DNA from 3 places in the Rhodococcus opacus B4 genome. Region 2 is predicted to be linked to each of the others. Evidence: riboswitches for the same ligand, from Rfam matches in the RefSeq annotation. Region 2 holds a riboswitch; each other region holds the start of a gene.
What was found. A riboswitch is a leader RNA that binds a small molecule or an ion and turns the genes downstream of it on or off. The one in region 2 is predicted to bind S-adenosylmethionine.
Positions count from the first base shown of each region.

Region 1: linked by a shared signal. The riboswitch ahead of ROP_RS31265 (bifunctional o-acetylhomoserine/o-acetylserine sulfhydrylase) and the one ahead of ROP_RS45215 (putative leader peptide) in region 2 are both predicted to bind S-adenosylmethionine.
Region 3: linked by a shared signal. The riboswitch ahead of ROP_RS21315 (aminotransferase class V-fold PLP-dependent enzyme) and the one ahead of ROP_RS45215 (putative leader peptide) in region 2 are both predicted to bind S-adenosylmethionine.

Region 1 covers NC_012522.1:6,900,506-6,902,766, reverse strand. The annotation lists gene ROP_RS31270 (NADP-dependent isocitrate dehydrogenase) at 1-690, opposite strand, end outside; SAM riboswitch class IV at 965-1,086, shown strand; gene ROP_RS31265 (bifunctional o-acetylhomoserine/o-acetylserine sulfhydrylase) at 1,205-2,261, shown strand, end outside.
Region 2 covers NC_012522.1:2,076,469-2,078,729, forward strand. The annotation lists gene ROP_RS09635 (ABC transporter substrate-binding protein) at 1-726, opposite strand, end outside; gene ROP_RS45215 (putative leader peptide) at 879-962, opposite strand; SAM riboswitch class I at 967-1,060, opposite strand; gene ROP_RS09640 (NtaA/DmoA family FMN-dependent monooxygenase) at 1,107-2,261, opposite strand, start outside.
Region 3 covers NC_012522.1:4,637,223-4,639,483, forward strand. The annotation lists gene ROP_RS21310 (MCE family protein) at 1-869, shown strand, start outside; SAM riboswitch class IV at 950-1,064, shown strand; gene ROP_RS21315 (aminotransferase class V-fold PLP-dependent enzyme) at 1,116-2,261, shown strand, end outside.

The DNA.
Region 1 (2,261 bases), 4.8 Mb from region 2:
GACGTGCTGGAAGATGTCTTTGAACGCACCGTCGTACGCCTTGAGGATCGTGTTCTTCGTCGACAGGTACACCGGGTAGTTCTGCTGCAGGCCGTAGTTGAGCGAGGCGCGCGCGAAGTCCTCGATGGACTTGGTGAAGTTGTACTGACCCTGGACGACGCCGCCGCCGTCGGGGAAGTTCACCAGCTCGTGCTCTATCGGCTCGCTGCCGTCCTCGGGCGTGTAGGTGATCATCACCTTGCCCGGGCCGGGGACCTTGAAGTCGGTGGCGCGGTACTGGTCGCCGAAGGCGTGACGGCCGATGATGATCGGCTTCGTCCAGCCCGGAACCAGTCGCGGAACGTTGGAGATGATGATCGGCGCGCGGAAGATCGTGCCACCGAGGATGTTGCGGATGGTGCCGTTGGGCGACCGCCACATCTTCTTGAGGCCGAACTCCTCGACGCGCGCCTCGTCCGGGGTGATGGTCGCGCACTTGACGCCGACGCCGTGCTTCTTGATGGCGTTGGCCGCGTCGACGGTGACCTGGTCGTCCGTCTCGTCCCGGTACTCGATACCGAGGTCGTAGTACTCCAGGTTCACATCCAGGTAGGGATGGATCAGCTTGTCTTTGATGAACTGCCAGATGATGCGTGTCATCTCGTCGCCGTCGAGTTCGACGACGGTGCCCTCAACCTTGATCTTGGACATGGGTGCTTCGCGTCCTCCTAGGAAGATTCCCTGGTTACACGGTTGCGGGCGCACTTCGTGAGTGGGTCCGCGAACGGTTCGCTTATCAAACGTAGACGGTCGATGCGGCCGCTGGGGAGACCGCACTTTAACAAGACAAGCGTACTGCTATGCGTGGCGCGCGCAACATGTGGGTGCGAGATCCCACCCCTACCGGCGGGTAATTTTTCCCTGCTAGCAGGCCTGATCGGTGCCGTTTCCGGTCGTTCCACCCCAGCCGCTAAGATTCACCACAGGTCATGAGTGCCAGCAACGAGCCCCGGCTAGCTGGCCGGCAACCCTCCACCGCGGTGGGGTGCCCCGGGTGATGACCTGGTTCCCTGATTCATACAAACAGTCGGGTGACAAGCGCGGGTCCGACATCGGAGGTTCATGATGTGTTGTTGTTGTCGTAGATAGACCCCAGACAAGCCCTGTGCGCGAACGAACCAGCTCCTCGTCCGCGCCCTCGTCAGACCACTGGAGTAGACAGCACATGACCGAGAACTGGTCGTTCGAGACCAAGCAGATCCACGCCGGGCAGACGTCCGACGCGACCACCAAGGCGCGGGCGCTGCCGATCTACCAGACCACCTCGTACACGTTCGACAGCACCGATCACGCTGCCGCGCTGTTCGGTCTGGCCGAGCCCGGCAACATCTACACCCGCATCATGAACCCCACCCAGGACGCGGTCGAGCAGCGCATCGCCGCCCTCGAAGGCGGCGTCGCCGCCCTGCTCCTGGCGTCCGGGCAGGCCGCTGAGACGTTCGCGATCCTGAACCTCGCCGAGGCGGGCGACCACATCGTCTCCAGCCCGCGCCTGTACGGCGGCACCTACAACCTCTTCCACTACACGCTGCCCAAGCTCGGCATCGAGGTGTCGTTCGTCGAAGACCCCGACGACCTCGAGCAATGGAAGAACGCGATCCGGGACAACACGAGGGCGTTCTACGGCGAGACCATCTCCAATCCCCGCAACGACGTGCTCGACCTGCCCGGAATCTCCGGGATCGCGCACCAGCACGGAATCCCCCTGATCGTCGACAACACCGTGGCCACCCCCTACCTGATCCGCCCACTCGAGCACGGCGCGGACATCGTGGTGCACTCGGCCACCAAGTACCTCGGCGGCCACGGCACGGCCATCGCCGGCGTCATCGTCGACGGCGGCACGTTCGACTGGACCCAGGGCCGCCACAGCAGCTTCACCACCCCGGACCCGAGCTACCACGGCGTCGTCTACTCCGAACTCGGACCGCCCGCGTACGCCCTCAAGGCGCGCGTGCAATTGCTGCGCGACCTCGGTTCCGCGATCTCCCCGTTCAACGCGTTCCTCATCGCGCAGGGCCTCGAGACGCTGAGCCTGCGGATGGAGCGGCACGTGTCGAACGCGACCGCCGTCGCCCAGTACCTGGAGGCGCGGCCGGAGATCGTGTCCGTCGGATATGCCGGGCTCCCGTCGTCGCCGTGGCACGACCGGGCGAAGCAGATCGCGCCGAGGGGTGCGGGTGCCATCGTGACGTTCGAACTCGCCGGCGGCATCGACGCGG
Region 2 (2,261 bases):
GCCGTCGTGGCCGAACACGTCCGAACCCCAGTCGTATCCGGCGCGCTTGGCGAGGGTCACCGACTTGTCCTGCTGGTAGTCGGCGTACGTGAACGGCCCGGTGCCCGAGATGTTGCCGGCGCACCGCTCTTCGGCGGACTTCGCGACGGAACTGTCGGACAGGATGCCGAGCTGCGGGGTGGACGACGCCTGGAGGAACTGCGCGTTGGGTGCGGCGAAGTCGACCTGCGCGGTCTGCGGGTCGATCACGGTGGTGCCCTTGTATCCGGTGAGGTAGCTGGCACCCAGTGCGGCCTTGGCTCCGGTGAGGGTGTTCACGATGGCGTCGAGGTTCTTCTTCACCGATTCCGCAGTGAAAGGTGTTCCGTCACTGAACGTCACCCCTTCCTTCAGGTGGAACGTGAAGGAGGATGCGTCGGCGTCGGTGTCCCAGCTCTCGGCGAGCCACGGCTTCAGTTCGCCCGTCTCCGGGTCTTGGTCGGTGAGCGAGTCCACCACCTGACGAGCCACGTAGATCGTCTGATTCGTGCCCGACTGCGCGGGGTCGGCGCACGTGGGTGCCTGGGAGAGGCCGTAGCGGAGTGTGCCGCCCGGCTGTGCGGGGCCCGCATCCGCGGAGGAACTGCTGGAACCGCCACCGCAGGCGGTGAGCGCCGTGGCCAGCACGGCGGCGGCGCCGATACCTGCTGCGATGCGGGCACCGCGGTGGGGCGAGGACAAAAGCACTGATGGCACCGAGAACTCCGTGATCTCGAAGAAGTGCCGTGCGCGCTGCCCGTCGTATCGGCAGCGCTCACGCGCACAGGAAGGTGAAGGACACCGGATCCGACGCGGATGCGGTGTGAAGAGCCGGAACCCCGAGAGATCGGGGTGTCAGGTCAGCTGTGACAGATCGAGGTGGACAGCCGGCAGAGATCGACGTGCAGGCGCCCCCAGGCGCTCACGAAACCTTCGGTCAACATCGTTCCTCCATCGATCCCGGCGGTAGCACCCGCACCCGCAGGGCGGGGGGTTGCTGCGACGTCAACGAGCCAGGTCTCTCGGTCGCTCTGGATGGTCGTTACCGAGTGTAAGAGATCGCCGGTCGCGGCGCCACACGGACCCCGCTACCCGACCGCCTGCCGGGACTCGACCTCCCGCCGCGACAGGGCGGGCCGGAGCCCGAGGTGCTCACGCAGTGTGGAGCCTTCGTATTCCGTTCGGTACGAACCTCGCTCCTGCAATTCGGGCACCAGCAGGTCGACGATCTCGTCGAGTCCGGTGGGCACCAGATACGGCGAGATGTTGAATCCGTCCGTCGCCCCACTGCGAACCCACCGGGTGAGTTCGTCGGCGACCTGCCCGGGGGTGCCCGCGAAACCGGAGCGCTGGGTGGTCGCGATCGCCACCTGACGCAGCGACAGGTTCTGCGCCTCCGCCAGTGCCCGCCATTCCCTGGCGATGGCGAGCGGATCCTTTCCGTCACGCGCCGCCCCGCGGGTGACGGAGATCGGCGCGGGCACCGGATCGAATTCGGGCAGTGGACCGTCCGGGTCGCGATCGGACAGATCGCGGCCCCACACCTGACCGACCAGAGACAACGCCGTCTGCCCGGTGTACTGGCCCTCGAGAACCCAGCGCACCTTCTCCTCCACCTCGGACGCGTTCTCCGCGAGCACGATCTGCGTGCCCGGCAGAATCTTGACGTCGTCCTCGGGGCGCCCCGCACGACGCACTCTCGCCCTGATGTCCTCGGCGAAGGCGAGCGCCGCGTCGAAATGCGTTCCGTGCCGGGAGAAGATCACGTCGGTGTGCGCGGCCGCGAAGTCCCGGCCCGCCGGTGAGTCACCGGCCTGGAAGATGACGGGGTGTCCCTGGCCGCTGCGCGGCAGCGTGGGGGTGATCGTGACGTCGAACTGCGACGTGCGCCGGGACACCTCCCGCACCCCGTCCGGGGTTGCCCACGACGGCGCGTCGGTCCTCGTCGCGACCGCGCCGTCGGCCCACGCATCCCAGATCGCCCGGGCGGTGTCGAGGAACTGCCCGGCCCGCTCGTACCTGTCCGCGTGATCGAGGAAGCCGCCGCGCCGGAAGTTCTCACCGGTCCAGGCATTGTCCGTGGTGACCGCGTTCCAGCCGGCACGGCCACCGGACAGCAGGTCCAGCCCGGACAGCCGCCTGGCGAGGTCGGCGGGCTCGTTGTAGGTGGTGTTCTGGGTGGCCACCAACCCGATGTGCCGGGTGATGCCGGCGAGCGCCGCGAGCTGGGTGATCGCGTCCGG
Region 3 (2,261 bases), 2.6 Mb from region 2:
GCATTGCCGCGGTAGACGCGTCGACGCCGGTGCCCGTCGAGGAGTTGCTCGCCAGCACAGGGGGATTGACTGAGTCCGTGCCAATCGACGCACTCCACACAGTCGTGACGGAACTCGGCGCGGCATTCGACGGAAAGGGTGAAGACCTTCAGTCGCTGGCTGGCTCGCTGTCCGGGCTGTCGACGTCGGGCGCCGATTCACTCGACCGAACCGTAGCTCCGATACGCGACAGCAGGACGGTGCTGGGCACGCAGTCCGAACAGCCCTCGGCGATCGAGGATTTCAGTGCAGATCTGGACTCGCTCGCGGACCGCCTGCGGAGCAGCGACCCCGATGTCCGGCGGCTGATCGACAACGGAAACCCGGCGAGCGAGCAACTGGGGCAATTGGTCTCGGACGTCGGCCCCGGCGGCACGACGAACCTCGCCGGCCTCTCCGCCACGGCAAAGGCGATCTCCGTGCAGGCCACGGCTCTGCGAACCCTGTTCGTGTACCTGCCGGGCGTGGCGGAGGCATCGTCGACGATCGCGCCCGACGACGGAACCGTGCACCTGGGCCTGATAGCCGAGACGAACAATCCGCCGTCGTGCACCGTCGGGTACGAGGGCACCCAGACGATCCTCGCCGAGATGAAGCGGAATGACCCGAACTTCGACGACACTCAGCAGGACTTCCCTCAGAACACCGCCGCGTCCTGCGAAGCACCACAGGGCAGCCTCACCGGCGTCCGCAGTGCCGACCGGATCGTGTTCGGCGACCCCGCCACCGTTCAGCCGTGGGACTCGAAACCCAAGAAGGACCCGAACAGACTGGACCTCAACCCGATTGCGAATCAGCTCGCCCCGCTGCTCGGGGTCACCCCCAACTGACGCGAGTGTGCGGCCCGATCCCGGGACCCTCCCGGGATTCGAGTTGACAACCGCGCCCCGATCCTGCAATCTTCGAAACAGGTCACGAGTACCAGCGTCAAGCCCCGGCTAGCTGGTCGGCAACCCTCCACCGCGGCGGGGTGCTCCGGGTGACGACCAGGCTGAGGTTCATACCGGACCCGGCAAGCGCGGACTCCGAGAGGGCACCGACCCTGCGACGAGTCCCTGACTACGAGGGATGTCGTGATGACTGCTGTATTGACCGCTGACGTGTGTGTTGCCCCCCTGGCTCAGGTTTCGGGCTCCGACCTGCGGGTTCCGCTCGTTCAGGGCGGCGAGTGCACCTACGTGAACTTCGACTACGCGGCCAGTGCGCCGGCGTTGGCGCAGGTGACGGACCGTATCGGGGCCCTGCTTCCGACGTACTCCAGCGTGCACCGCGGCGCCGGCTACGCCTCGCGGGTGTCGACCGAGTGCTACGAGAAGGCCCGCGACTCGGTGGCCCGGTTCGTCGGAGCGTGCGACGACCAAGTGGTGGTATTCACCCGCAACACGACCGACTCGCTGAATCTGCTCGCCGGCTGCGTTCCCGGTAGCACCGTCGTCCTCGACATCGAGCACCACGCGAACCTGCTGCCGTGGAAGGACTCTCGCGTCGTCCGGGCGGCAGACACGCTGGCCGAGACCGTCCGGCTGCTGGTCGCCGAATTGTGCTCCAAGCCCACCGCCCTGCTCGCGGTGACGGGTGCGTCCAACGTGACCGGTGAGGTGCTGCCGATCGCGACCCTCGCCGAGGTGGCGCATCGTTGCGGCGCACGGATTCTCGTCGACGCTGCTCAGCTCGCACCGCACCGCCGCATCGACGTCGAGGAGTGGGGTGTCGACTACCTCGCCTTCTCCGGGCACAAGCTGTACGCCCCGTTCGGCGCCGGGGTGCTCGTGGGCCGCCGGGACTGGCTCGACGCCGCCGAGCCCTACCTCGCGGGCGGCGGCGCGGTCCGGAACGTGACCGTCGAATCCACGCACTGGGCGCCCGCCCCCGCCCGGCACGAGGCGGGAACCCCCAACGTGCTCGGCGCCGCGGCCCTCGCCGCCGCGTGCGATGCGCTGTCCGAACTGGACTTCGGCACGGTGGCCGAACACGAGGCGGCACTCACCGGCCGGTTGCTCGACGGCCTCGGCTCGGTCAACGGCCTGGAGTTCCTGCGGCTGTGGTCGGACGCCCCCGACACGGTGGGGATCGTGACGTTCACGATCGACGGTTTCGAGCCCGGGGAGATCGCCGCCTACCTGTCCGCCGAACACGGGATCGGAGTCCGCGACGGACGTTTCTGCGCCCACCCGCTGCTGGGTCGCCTCGGCAGGCCCGACGGTGCCGTGCGGGTGAGCGTC